3 regions of the Pseudosulfitobacter sp. DSM 107133 genome follow, and region 3 is predicted to be linked to each of the others. Evidence: riboswitches for the same ligand, from Rfam matches in the RefSeq annotation. Region 3 holds a riboswitch; each other region holds the start of a gene.
What was found. A riboswitch is a leader RNA that binds a small molecule or an ion and turns the genes downstream of it on or off. The one in region 3 is predicted to bind thiamine pyrophosphate.

Region 1 (4,253 bases), on a different replicon from region 3:
CCAAGGCCCTGTGCCGTCAGCAGATCGGCCAGCGTGTCGGCCTGCGTGTCAATCGGGTCTCCGTTAAGTTGTAGTTTCATCCATCACCTCGGGGGTTGTGTTGTCATAAATCAGGCCGGCCACCATGCGGGCGAGGGCAGGGGCCAGAAGAAAACCGTGCCGGAACAAGCCATTGGCGCGGATCAGGTTGCCGTGCCGGCGGATGCGCGGCAGGTTGTCGGCAAAAGCGGGGCGGCTGTCGACGCCGATCTCGATCACCTCGGCCTCGCCAAAGGCGGGGGTCAGCGCATAGGCGGCGCTGAGCAGTTCCAGCAGGGCGCGGGCGGTGACATGGCGGCCTGCCTGGCCTTCGATCATCGTCGCCCCCAGCATGAACACACCATCGCCGCGCGGCACGATGTACAGCGGCATACGCGGGTGCAGCAGGCGCAGGGGGCGGGACAGCGTGACGTCGGGGCAGGACAGCACCAGCATCTCGCCCTTGACGCCGCGCAGGTCGGGGATTTGCGCGCGGGCCTGAAAGCCACGGCAGTCTATGGTCAGGCCTTGGCGGGCCAGCGCATCGGGGTCGGCATCACCCTGTTCAAAGATCACCCCGTCACGGATCAGACCCGCGCGCAGTTGCGCAAGGGCGTCGCGGGGGGCAAGGTGGGCCTCGTCCTTGAAGAACAGACCGCGTGTGAAACGGTTCGCCAGATCGGGTTCCAGTGCTGCGATTTGTTCTGCGTCCACGGGGCTGTGATTGCGGGTGCGGCGGGCAAAGCGGGTCAGTTCGGCAGTGTCGCGGGCGGGCGAGATCACCAGCGTGCCGTTCCTGTGGACGGCCTGCGTGTGGGCGGCCCACCAGCCGACGGCCTCCTGCCCCAGCCGCACCACGGGTTCTTCGGCGCTTTCGCCCTCGCAGAACGGGGCCAGCATACCGCCGGCCCACCACGAACAGGATTGCGGGCCAAGGGTGGCCTGACGGTCGATCAACGTGACCCGCGCGCCGCGATCCAGCAGGGCGCGTGCCACGCACAGGCCCGCGACACCGGCGCCGATGATGGTAATGCGATGCATCACCACTGACCGTGGAAATGGTGGACGGGACCGTGGCCCGCGCCGATGTCCAATGTGTCGGCAGCGGCAATCGCCCCTTGCAGATAGCCATGCGCAGCGGCGACGGCGGCGGGCAGGTCCACCCCACGGGCAAGCTGCGCCGCAATGGCTGCGGAATAGGTGCAGCCGGTGCCATGGGTGTTGCGGGTGTGCAGGCGCGGCGCGGACAGGGTGGCGATGGTGCCGCTGGCGTCGACCAGCACGTCGGTGCAGGTTTCGCCTGCGCCATGTCCCCCCTTCATCAGGACCGCTCGCGGCCCCATCGCCAGCAGGCGCATGCCCTGTGCGGCCATCTCGTCGGGGGTTTTCGCCTCTGCCGCGCCCAGAAGCCGCGCGGCTTCGGGCAGGTTGGGGGTCAGCAGCGTCGCCAGCGGCAGAATCCGGCGCGCCAAGGCGTCAACCGCAGTGTCATGCAACAACGCATCGCCCGATTTGGCAATCATCACCGGATCAACGACAACCGGCCCGGCAAAGCCCGCTAGTCCCTCTGCCACGGCTGCGATGACGGCAGCGCCCGACAGCATCCCCAGCTTGACCGCCGCCACATCCAGATCATCCAGAACCGCCGCAATCTGCGCGGCGACCATGTCGGCGGGCACCTCGTGAACAGCCGTTACCGCCATGGTGTTCTGCGCGGTGATGGCGGTCAGGACGCTGGCAGCATAGACGCCATTGGCCGACATCGCCTTGATGTCCGCCTGAATACCGGCGCCACCGCCACTGTCGGAACCGGCAATGGTCAAGGCAATCGGGGGTCTGTGGGCCACGGGCATCTCCAACGTATGTGGGACTGCCGACGTGGAAAAAGAGCCTGCGCGATGTGATGCGCAACCTACCCGTTCCCTACGCCGGTATGACCCGGATCAGGTTCGACGGGTCGGTGCATGCACCTCTCAGCCCCAAGGGGCCCCCCGACGGATATTATGTCGTGCGTCGGGCCGCGCGGTGCGGTCTGACGCTGTTCGCCTCTAGGGCTAGAGTGTATTTTCGCGGATCACAACCGGTTTTTTTCGCGGCCGGGTTGTGCCGCAATCAGCCGGTTTCAGCGCGCCCCTTGCGGGTCAGCCGCGAGATGACGACGAAAAAGAACGGCACGAACAGCACGCCGAACACGGTGGCCGAAATCGTACCCGCCACCACGCCGCTGCCGATGGCCGTGCGCCCGCCCGAGCCTGCGCCGGTGCTGAGAAGCAGCGGCAGAACGCCCAAAGAGAAGGCCATCGACGTCATGATGATCGGACGGAAACGCTGTTTTGCAGCGTCTACGGCGGCTTCGATCACCGTCTCGCCCTCGGCGCGGCGGTCGCGCGCGAATTCGACAATCAGGATCGCGTTTTTCCCTGTCAGACCGATCACCGTCAGCAGACCGACCTGAAAGAACACGCCGTTTTCAAACCCCCCCAGCCAGGCCCCTGTCAGCGCGCCCAGCACGCCGATGGGCATGGCCAGCATCACCGCAAAGGGGATCGACCAGCTTTCGTAAAGCGCGGCCAGCGCAAGGAAAATTGCCGCCAGCGACAGCCCGTACAACAGCGGTGCCTGACTGCCCGATTCCTGCTCTTCCAGCGACAGGCCGGTCAGCGCGATCTGAAAGCCGGGGGGCAACTGCTCGGCCAGCCGATAGATCTCGGCCAGACCGTCGCCGGTGCTGACGCCGGGTGCCGGTGCGCCCTGAAGCTGCATCGCAGGCACGCCGTTGTAGCGGGTCACACCCTGCGGCGCAAAAGCCCATTCGGCATCGGCAAAGTTCGAAAATGGCACCAGACCGCCGCTGGCATTGCGCACGCGCCATTTGGCCAGATCCGAGGGCAGGGCACGGGCATCGGCCTCGCCCTGAACATAGACGCGCTTGATCCGCCCTTCGTCGATGAAATCGTTCACATAGCGGCCGGCCCAGGCAATCGTCAGCAGGTTGCCCACATCTGCCGCGGTCACTCCCATGGCGCCGGCGCGACGCCAGTCGATGTCCAGTTTGAACTGGGCGGCGTCCTCCAGCCCGCTGGGGCGCAGAGAGGCGATCAACGGGCTTTGTGCGCCCATGCCCAGCAACTGGTTGCGTGCATCCAGCAACTGTTCATGGGTCTGCCCGCCGCGTGCCTGTACATAGAAATCAAAGCCGGACACGTTGCCCAATTCGATCACCGAAGGCGGCACCACGGGGAACACCATCGCATCCTGTATCTGGCTGAACGCGCCAAAGGCACGGCCCGCCAGCGCCTGCGCGCTTTGGTTTGCAGCTTCGCGGTCGGCCCAGTCTTTCAGGCGCACAAACATGATGCCGACGTTCTGGCCCTGACCGGCAAAGCTGAAGCCGACAACGCCGAACACCGAATCCACGATGTCGGATTCCTGTTCCAGGTAGTAATCCTCGACCTGCTTGAGTACATCCAGCGTGCGTTCGCTGGTGGCCCCTGTTGGCGCCTGGATAAGGGTGAACAGAATGCCCTGATCTTCGTCTGGCAGAAAGCCCTGGGGGGTGCGCACGAACAGCAGGCCCATGGCAACAAAGATACCGATATAGGCCAGACCGGTCAGGAACCGCCAGCGCACCAGCTTGCCCACAGTCTTGCCATAGCCTGTCATCAGCTTGTCAAAGCCCTTGTTGAACAGGCCGAAAAATCCGCGCCGCTTGGCGTGGGTTTTCGGTTTCAGCAGCGTTGCGCACAAGGCAGGTGTCAGGGTCAGCGCCACCAGAACCGACAGCGACATGGCCGAAATGATCGTCACCGCAAACTGTTTGTAGATTACGCCGGTTGATCCGGGAAAAAAGGCCATCGGCACGAAAACAGCCGACAGCACAACGGCAATGCCGATCAGCGCGCCGGTGATCTGGTCCATCGACTTGCGCGTCGCCTCGACCGGGCTCAGCCCTTCCTGCTCCATGATGCGTTCGACGTTTTCGACCACAACAATCGCATCATCCACCAGCAGGCCGATGGCCAGCACCATGGCCAGCATGGTCAACGTGTTGATCGAAAAGCCGAATGCCGCCAGCACCCCGAATGTGCCCAGCAGCACCACGGGCACCGCCAGTGTGGGCACCAGCGTGGCACGCAGGTTTTGCAGGAACAAGAGCATCACCAGAAACACCAGCACGATCGCCTCGACCAACGTCTTGACGACCTCCTCGATTGAAATCCGCACAAAGGGCGTGG
Region 2 (4,253 bases), on a different replicon from region 3:
TGCCGTCGTTGCCCATGAAAATCTCGTCGGCGTTCAATTCGCCGGTCAGCATCGCGGCGGACATGCCTTCGCCGATCTCGACACCTTTGACCGCGTTGATCGACATCATGGCGGCAGCAAGGTCGGTGTCCAGCTTGCCGTAGACAGGAGCGCCAAGGCCGGCGGGCACACCGCGCGCCACCACTTCGATGATCGCGCCGACGCTGCTGCCGGATTTGCGCAGGTCGTCAAGGTAGTCGGCCCAATCAGCGGCGGTCTGGGCATCGGGAGACCAGAACGGGTTTTGTTCGATCTGGTCCCAGTCGAAGCGGGTGCGGTCGATCTCGTGGGCGCCCATACGGGTCATGTAGCCGGTGATCTGCACGTCTGGGGCAATCGCGCGGATCGCCTCGCGCGCCAGACCGCCCGCCGCCACGCGTGACGCGGTTTCGCGGGCCGAGGACCGGCCGCCACCGCGATAGTCGCGGATACCGTATTTCTGCCAATAGGTGATGTCGGCGTGACCGGGCCGGAACTTGTCCATGATGTCGCCGTAGTCCTTGGAGCGCTGGTCTGTGTTTTCGATCATCAGTTGCACGGGTGTGCCTGTGGTCTGGCCTTCGAACACGCCCGACAGGATGCGGACCTCGTCGGCCTCGCGGCGCTGGGTGGTGTATTTGTTCTGACCCGGTTTGCGGCGGTCCAGCCAGTGTTGGATCATCGCCTCGGTCACGGGCACGCCCGGAGGGCAGCCGTCGACCGTCGCACCCAAGGCGGGTCCGTGGCTTTCACCCCATGTGGTGACGCGGAAGAGGTGGCCAAAGCTGTTGATCGACATCGCGGTCTCCTTTGGCCCAAGGCCATAACGGCACAGGCCCATCGGCTCAAGAGTGATTGACCGGTGCGGTTCAGCCTGTACCGTCCTGAAACGGCATCAGGAGGACACAATGACAAAACCCACACCTGTGAATGCCCGCATTGCGGGGCTGCGTGATCTTGAACCCGCAGCGCGGCTGGACGCGGTCTGTGCGGCGGCGGGGCTGGATCAGAGCGACCGCGCGTTGCTGGCGGGCGAGGGGGCGTTGCCGTTGGCCACGGCCAACGGGATGATCGAGAACGTGGTGGGCAAGTTCGAGATGCCGATGGGCGTGGCGACCAACTTTTGCGTCAACGGCAAGGATTACCTGATCCCGATGGTGGTCGAGGAGCCTTCTGTGGTGGCGGCGGCGTCCTATATGGCGCGGATTGCGCGGGCCGGGGGCGGCTTTCATGCCTCGGCGGATGATCCGGTGATGCGCGCGCAGGTGCAGGTGCTGGGCGTTAGCGATCCTGCGGCGGCGCGGCTGCGGATACTGGAACACCGCGGCGCGTTGATGGCGCTGGCCAATTCAAGGGACAAGGTGCTGACCGGTCTGGGTGGCGGCTGCAAGGACATCGAGGTGCATGTGTTTGACGACACGCCGGTGGGGCCGATGGTGGTGCTGCATCTGATTGTGGACGTGCGCGATGCGATGGGGGCGAACACGGTCAACACGATGGCCGAACTGCTGGCCCCAAAGGTCGAGGCGATCGCGGGCGGCACCGTGCGGCTGCGCATCCTTTCCAATCTGGCCGATCTGCGGCTGGTGCGGGCGCGTGTGGATCTGGAGGCGGCGGCGCTGGATACCGATACTTTGAACGGCACGGATGTGGCGCAGGGCATCGTCGAGGCCTGCGCCTTGGCGGTGATTGACCCGTATCGCGCGGCGACGCACAACAAGGGGATCATGAACGGCATTGATCCGGTGGTGATCGCCACCGGCAACGACTGGCGCGCGGTCGAGGCGGGGGCACATGCCTTTGCCGCGCGCTGCGGACGCTATACCGCGCTGACGCGGTGGGAGCGCACCGCCAGCGGTGGGCTGAGTGGGAGTATCGAACTGCCGATGGCGCTGGGCCTTGTGGGTGGGGCGACCCGCACTCACCCGGCGGCGCAGGCGGCGTTGCGGTTGCTGCGCGTCGAGACGGCAACCGAACTGGCGCAGGTGGTTGCCGCCGTGGGCCTGGCGCAGAACATGGCGGCGCTGCGCGCCCTGGCAACCGAGGGCATCCAGCGTGGCCACATGGCGCTGCACGCGCGCAACATCGCGATCACCGCAGGCGCGACAGGTGCCGACATTGACCGTGTCGCCCGTGCCATCGTTGCAGCAGATGACATTACGGTGGACCACGCGCGCAGCATTCTGGACGAAACCTGAATACGGCTTGCCTCGGCAGCCCACACACCCTAGCTATTGCAACACCTCGGGGGGCCTAATGGCTGAGATGCGAATGATCGCGGACCCGTTGAACCTGAACCGGTTAACACCGGCGGAGGGAAGGTCTGGACATCTCTCCACGCTTTGCCCTTTCGCCAGCAAATTGGAGGATGCCATGAAGCCGATCCATCTTGCAGCGGGAGTTCTTGCAGCAACCGTTGCCACCACAGCGCAGGCCGAAACGCCTGTTCTGACCGTATATACCTATGACAGCTTTGTATCCGACTGGGGCCCCGGTCCGGTGATCGAGAAAGCCTTTGAAGAGGTGTGCGACTGCGATTTGCAGTTCGTGGGCACGGGCGACGGGGCCGCGCTGTTGGCGCGGGTGAAGCTGGAGGGCGCGCGCTCGGACGCTGATGTCGTGCTGGGGCTCGACACCAACCTGACCGCTGCCGCCACCGCCACGGGCCTGTTCGCGCCGCATTCGGTCGATGTGGCCTATGACGTGCCGATGGAATGGAGCGACCCGAATTTCGTGCCTTTTGACTGGGGCTATTTTGCCTTTGTCTACAACGACGGCATCACGCCGCCCAAGAATTTCCGCGAACTGGCGGACAGCGATTTGAAGATCGTCATTCAGGACCCGCGGTCGTCCACACCCGGTCTGGGCCTGCTGATGTGGGTCAAGGCGGCTTATGGCGACGAGGCGCCTGCGATCTGGGCCGATCTGGCGGACAACATCGTGACAGTGACCAAAGGCTGGTCCGAATCCTATGGTCTGTTCCTTGAGGGCGAGGCCGATATGGCGTTGTCCTATACCACTTCGCCCGCCTATCACCTGATTGCCGAAGAGGACGCCACCAAAAAGGCAGCTCCCTTCTCGGAAGGACATTATTTGCAGGTCGAAGTCGCTGGCAAACTGGCAGCAAGCGACCAGCCCGAGCTTGCGGACAAGTTTCTGGATTTCATGGTGACGGATGCGTTCCAGTCGGCCATTCCCACGACCAACTGGATGTATCCCGCCGTAACGCCCAAGGACGGTCTGCCCGAAGGGTTCGAAACACTGATCACCCCCGAAACGGCGCTGCTGGTGCCGTCGGAGGATGCGCCCGCACTGCGGGATGAAGCGTTGCAGGAATGGCTGCAAGCCCTGTCCAAATAAGCCGCTTAGGCGGTATTGGCGCTGCGACATTGGTCGTGGCGCTGATCGCTGCCGCGCTGGGCGCGGTGGCGTGGCGGGCCGAGGGGGGATATTCCCTTGGGCCTGCCGATTGGGCTGCGGTACGCTTTACCCTGTGGCAGGCGTTTCTGTCTGCGTTGATATCGGTCGCGCTGGCGGTGCCGGTGGCGCGTGCACTGGCGCGGCGGCGGTTTGCGGGGCGCAGCGCGCTGATTGCCCTGTTGGGTGCGCCGTTTATCCTGCCGGTGATTGTCGCGGTGCTGGGGATTCTGGCGGTCTTTGGTCGTGGCGGCTGGGTGAACCAGCTGCTGGGGTACTGGGGGTTCGTACCGCTGTCGATCTACGGGTTGGGCGGCGTGCTGCTGGCCCATGTGTTTTTCAATCTGCCGCTGGCGACGCGGCTGATCCTGCAAGGTTGGCAAGGCATTCCGGCGGAACGCTTCCGGCTGGCCGCGCAGTTGGGCCTGACGCCGCGCATGGTGTTTCGCGTGCTGGAATGGCCCGTACTGTTGCGCGTGGTGCCGGGCGCGCTGGCTTTGATATTCGTGATTTGTCTGGCGAGTTTCGCCGTGGCGCTGACGCTGGGCGGGGGGCCAAGGGCGACCACGATCGAGCTGGCAATCTATCAGGCGTTTCTGTTCGATTTCGATCTTGGCCGTGCGGCGATGTTGTCGCTGATGCAGCTTGGTATGGCGGGCGCTGCGGCGGTGTTGGCGCTGTGGCTGGTGCCGCAGGTGTCGCTGACGGGGGGTATGGGCCGGATGGTGCGGCGTTGGGATGCACCGACGGGCGTGCTGCGCTGGGTCGATGCCGCGCTGATCGCTCTGGCGGCGGCGTTCCTGCTGGTGCCGCTGCTG
Region 3 (4,253 bases):
TTCAAGGCGGGGATCGTGCGCCGCGAGGTTGACGGCGTTGCCATTCACGCAGGGTTTTTCGTGGATTGCCGTGCCTTTTACGCGGCGTTGCGCGGTCTGACGGATGCCGAACACGCCCGCATCCGCATGATGCCCGTGTCATTCACTAACCAGCTCTACGGTGACGAAGAGACCAAACGCGCCGCCCGCACCGATGCGCGTTTTGTAAACGCGGCGATGAAGGTGAGCGTTTTGGGCGGTGTGACCAGTGACATCACGAAAGGCGGGCAAGTGGTCAGCGGCATTGGCGGTCAGTTCAACTTTGTCGAACAGGCCTTTGCACTGGACGGGGCGCGGTCGATCATCACGCTGCCCGCAACGCGGACAAAGGCGGGGCGGACCACATCGAATATCGTCTGGTCGCATCCGCACGAAAGCGTGCCGCGCGCCTATCGCGATATCGTGGTGACGGAATACGGCATTGCCGATCTGCGCGGGGTGCGGGACGAGGTGGCGGTGGCGCGCATGGTGCGTATTGCCGACAGCCGGTTTCAGGATGATCTGGTTGCACAGGCGAAGGCGGCGGGCAAACTGGCGGCGGACTTTGCGGTGCCTGACGGGTGGCGGTGCAACACGCCGCGGCATCTGGACGGCTGGCTTGATCCGGTGGAATTGCCAAAATTTCCCTTTGGCACCGACTTTGATGCCGTCGAACAACGGTTGCTGCCCGCGCTGGACCTGTTGTCGCAAACCCAGGGCGACCGCCTCGGCATGGCGCGTCTGGTCTTGGGTGGATTGCGGGCCGGGGATGCCAACCGCGCCTGCATGGAGCGTATGGCACTGAGCGCCCCACGCGGTTTGCGCAACCGGCTGGAGGCGCTGGCACTGAAAGGCGCGCTGCGCAAGGTCGGGTAGGGACAGCAGACCGCGCGGAACTTTTTCGCGGTCGGCCATGTTTGTAGACATATATCGTAAAAGACAGGCCCGCGCACGGCTGGCCGTCTGGGAAAGGGTTTCAAATGATAGCAGAGGCGGGTCTGGCACGGATTGCAATTCTCGGTCTCGGCCCACGGAGCCTCGGCGCGCTTGAGGCACTGGTCACGCATTTGCAGGACAGCGCCTGTCGCGTCGCCGTCGATGTCTTTGACCCCTCTGACGCACCGGGGGCAGGGCCGAATTTCCACCCTGACGAAAGCCCGCTCTGCCTGCTGAACATCCCCTTTCGTGACATCGCGATCCGCCCGCCCGCGTTTTCACGCTGTGGCAGCTTTGCGGATTGGTACGCCCGGCACACCGGCGAACAGGCTGACCCCGACAGTTTCCCGCCGCGCGCCGTGATGGGGCAGTATCTGCAGGCGCGGTTGCATGATCTGCGGACCACGGCACAAGGAACGGTTGCGATCATCCCCGAACGGGTCAGCCGGGTTGAGCACAGCGCCGAGGGCTGGCGGGTAAAGGCCGGTGGGACGTGGCGCGCACCCTATGACGAGGTTTTGTTGACACCCGGACAGCCACAGGTGCGCCCCGACGATCAACTGGCGGAATGGCAGGCCCATGTCGGCCGCAGTCAGGGCACGCTGACGCGGGCCTATCCCGCGAACCAACTGGCCGACCGCGCCCGAGACTGGACAGGCTGCACCGTGGCCATTCGCGGTTTGGGGCTGTCCACCTTTGACGTTTTGCGGGTGCTGACCTGCGGGCAGGGCGGGTCGTTTGATGCCAAAGGATACCATCCGTCAGGCTGCGAACCCGCACGCATCTATCCGTTTTCACTGAACGGTCACCCGCCATTCCCAAAACCTGTAACAGCCCCGCTGGACGCGCGATTTGATCTGCACCGCGCCGAGGTGACCCGGTTGTCCCGCGCCATCGCACAGGCCGCCGAGACGGATCCCGACAGCGCGCGCGCCGCGATCAATGCCGCACTGGACCCCGCCGTGACACGCATCCTGTCAGAATGTCACAGGCAGGTTCCGCAAGGCGCGGTGTCAGAGTGGTTGCATCGCGAATGGATCAAACCCGGTGCGCAGGAAACGGACCTGAACCCGATCGAAAGCCTGCGCATGGGCATCGGGCTGGCTGATGGCACGCTTGACCCGACCATCGGATATGTGGCCGGACAGGTCTGGCGCAAGATACAGGATGACCTGCGCAAGGGGTACAACCCCGCTGACACACCTGCCGAGACGGCACAGATGCTGGTCGGGTTCGACGAAGGGCTAAAGCGGTACAGCTACGGCCCCCCGTTGTCAGCGGCCCAAGAGCTGTTGGCATTGGTGGAGGCGGGAATTGTCGATCTGGACCTTGCCGCCGATCCCGATTTCACCCTGACAGAGGAAGGCTGGACGCTACAGGGCGCTGAGCAAAACGCCCGCGTTTCTGTCATGATCGACGCGGTGCTGCCTTCGCCCGATCTGTCGGCCATTGCGGCGGCGCCAGTGGCATCGCTGGTGGATGCGGGCGTGTTGGCGTCTTTGGCCGATGGGTTGGCGGCGCGCACCGCGCCTGACGGGCATGTCTTGGATCAACAGGGCCACGAGATACCGCAATTGTGCCTGCTGGGACGGCTGGCGCTGGGGAGTGTGATCGCGGTGGATTCCCTGCATGACTGTTTCGGCAAATCGTCGTACCGCTGGGCCAGAGGCGTTTGCGCGCGATGGGAGGCGGATCACCGCACCGGCGTCGCTTGATCCCCGACAGGACGGCTGCTACCACATGGACGAATCCGTTGGGGTGCCTCGAAAGGGGCTGAGAGGCGCAAGCCAACCCATCGAACCTGATCCGGACAATACCGGCGTAGGAAACGGAACACGAACAGGTCACGGGGCCACCCCCGCACGCTGTTCTTCCTCCTCCTGTCGCCGGTGGAGGAAGCTATGACGCCACGGGCATCCACACGGTTCTGTCGCAAAGTTTTTGCGGTTGGTTGGACTGGCTTGCGCATGGTAGGTGCGGGCTTTTGAGCTTGATGTAGGGTCCCCATTTGTGGCGATTGAATTCAAAGGGAACCATTTCCCGAAAAGCGTGATCTTGTACGCTTTATTCTTCTACGTGCGCTACGGCGTCTCCTATCGGGATCTGGAAGACATCATGGCTGAACGCGGAGTTGAAATTGATCATGCCACGTTGAATCGCTGGGTGGTGAAGTACTCGCCGCTGATCGCTGCAAATGCGCAGGCGAGAAAGCGGTCGACTGCCGTCTCTTGGCGGATGGATGAAACTTATATCAAAGTTCGTGGAACCTGGACTTACCTGTATCGCGCGGTTGATCGTGACGGGCAGACCCTTGAATTCATGCTGTCAGAGCGTCGTGATACCGCTGCGGCTCGCAGATTCTTCATGCGTACCGTTGGCACCAACGGTGTCCCGGACCGTATTGCCATCGACAAGAGCGGTGCCAATTTGGCTGGCTTGCACAGTCTAAATGTCATCCTCAAATTCACTGGAGTTGGTCGGATCATCGGTATCGTTCAATCCAAATATCTCACGGATGTATTTGACAAGAAGTTTTTGAAGTACGGAGCTCCTTTTTTGGTTGACCTACTGATGTGAAACCGGATCGGCCATTGGCGACCTCTGCTTCCATTTTGTGACGAAGCGGCGGTATACTTCCTCCGCGTGACCGACAGCCTCTCGTTCCCGATCGCGCACCGATTTGAGGCTGTAGTCGGCTGCTGACCCTTTTGTCCTGCCACCCCGTTTAGAAGGGTACCCTGCGGCCAATTCCAGTTTTCTAAGCTTCCAGTCCAGGAGAGCAGGACGGCTCCAGATGTACTCTTCGCCTTTCGATAGCATGTGCCAGATGACCACCGTCAGCTTACGCGCTGTCGCGACTGCTGCGACTTGGTTCCCGCGCTTTTCTTTGATCCGTTGAAAGAAGGCTCGCAGCGGGCCAGGTGTTCGGGACACCGACCAGGCTGCCTCCACCAGCATCGCTCGCGCATGTGATCGACCCTGCTTGGTGATGCGCCCGTGATAGGCAGGCTTGTCACCAGATTGCCGTACCCGGGGATTGAGGCCGAAATAGCTGACAAGCTTCTCTGGCGATGAAAACCGTCCGATATCGCCAACGGCAGCCAGGACACTCAATGCGACGATCATGTTGACACCGGTGATAGTCATCAGTTGCTTCACCCGCGGTTCCTGGAGTGCTGCCTGTGCAAGATCCTCATCGATCTGCTTGAGGTCGTGACCGAGCCGATCAAGTTCGCTGGCATGGCGGAGGATGACGCGCTGCTGATCTTCGGCAACAGGTAGCGCCTCAAGCCAGGCCC

Region 1: it holds a riboswitch for thiamine pyrophosphate, as region 3 does, so the genes downstream of both, thiD (bifunctional hydroxymethylpyrimidine kinase/phosphomethylpyrimidine kinase) here and DSM107133_RS20555 (IS6 family transposase) in region 3, are expected to answer to the same signal.
Region 2: it holds a riboswitch for thiamine pyrophosphate, as region 3 does, so the genes downstream of both, thiB (thiamine ABC transporter substrate binding subunit) here and DSM107133_RS20555 (IS6 family transposase) in region 3, are expected to answer to the same signal.

The regions. Positions count from the first base shown of each region.
Region 1 is NZ_CP085155.1:292,410-296,662, forward strand. It holds gene thiS (sulfur carrier protein ThiS) at 1-80, opposite strand, end outside; gene DSM107133_RS19140 (FAD-dependent oxidoreductase) at 64-1,059, opposite strand; gene thiD (bifunctional hydroxymethylpyrimidine kinase/phosphomethylpyrimidine kinase) at 1,059-1,865, opposite strand; TPP riboswitch at 1,922-2,022, opposite strand; gene DSM107133_RS19150 (efflux RND transporter permease subunit) at 2,131-4,253, opposite strand, start outside.
Region 2 is NZ_CP085154.1:226,504-230,756, forward strand. It holds gene aroC (chorismate synthase) at 1-817, opposite strand, end outside; gene DSM107133_RS01105 (hydroxymethylglutaryl-CoA reductase, degradative) at 927-2,216, shown strand; TPP riboswitch at 2,254-2,354, shown strand; gene thiB (thiamine ABC transporter substrate binding subunit) at 2,392-3,378, shown strand; gene DSM107133_RS01115 (thiamine/thiamine pyrophosphate ABC transporter permease ThiP) at 3,354-4,253, shown strand, end outside.
Region 3 is NZ_CP085156.1:91,143-95,395, forward strand. It holds gene DSM107133_RS20545 (acetyl-CoA hydrolase/transferase C-terminal domain-containing protein) at 1-894, shown strand, start outside; gene DSM107133_RS20550 (FAD/NAD(P)-binding domain-containing protein) at 999-2,669, shown strand; TPP riboswitch at 2,699-2,799, shown strand; partial or broken gene DSM107133_RS20555 (IS6 family transposase) at 2,965-3,495, shown strand; gene DSM107133_RS20560 (IS110 family transposase) at 3,520-4,253, opposite strand, start outside.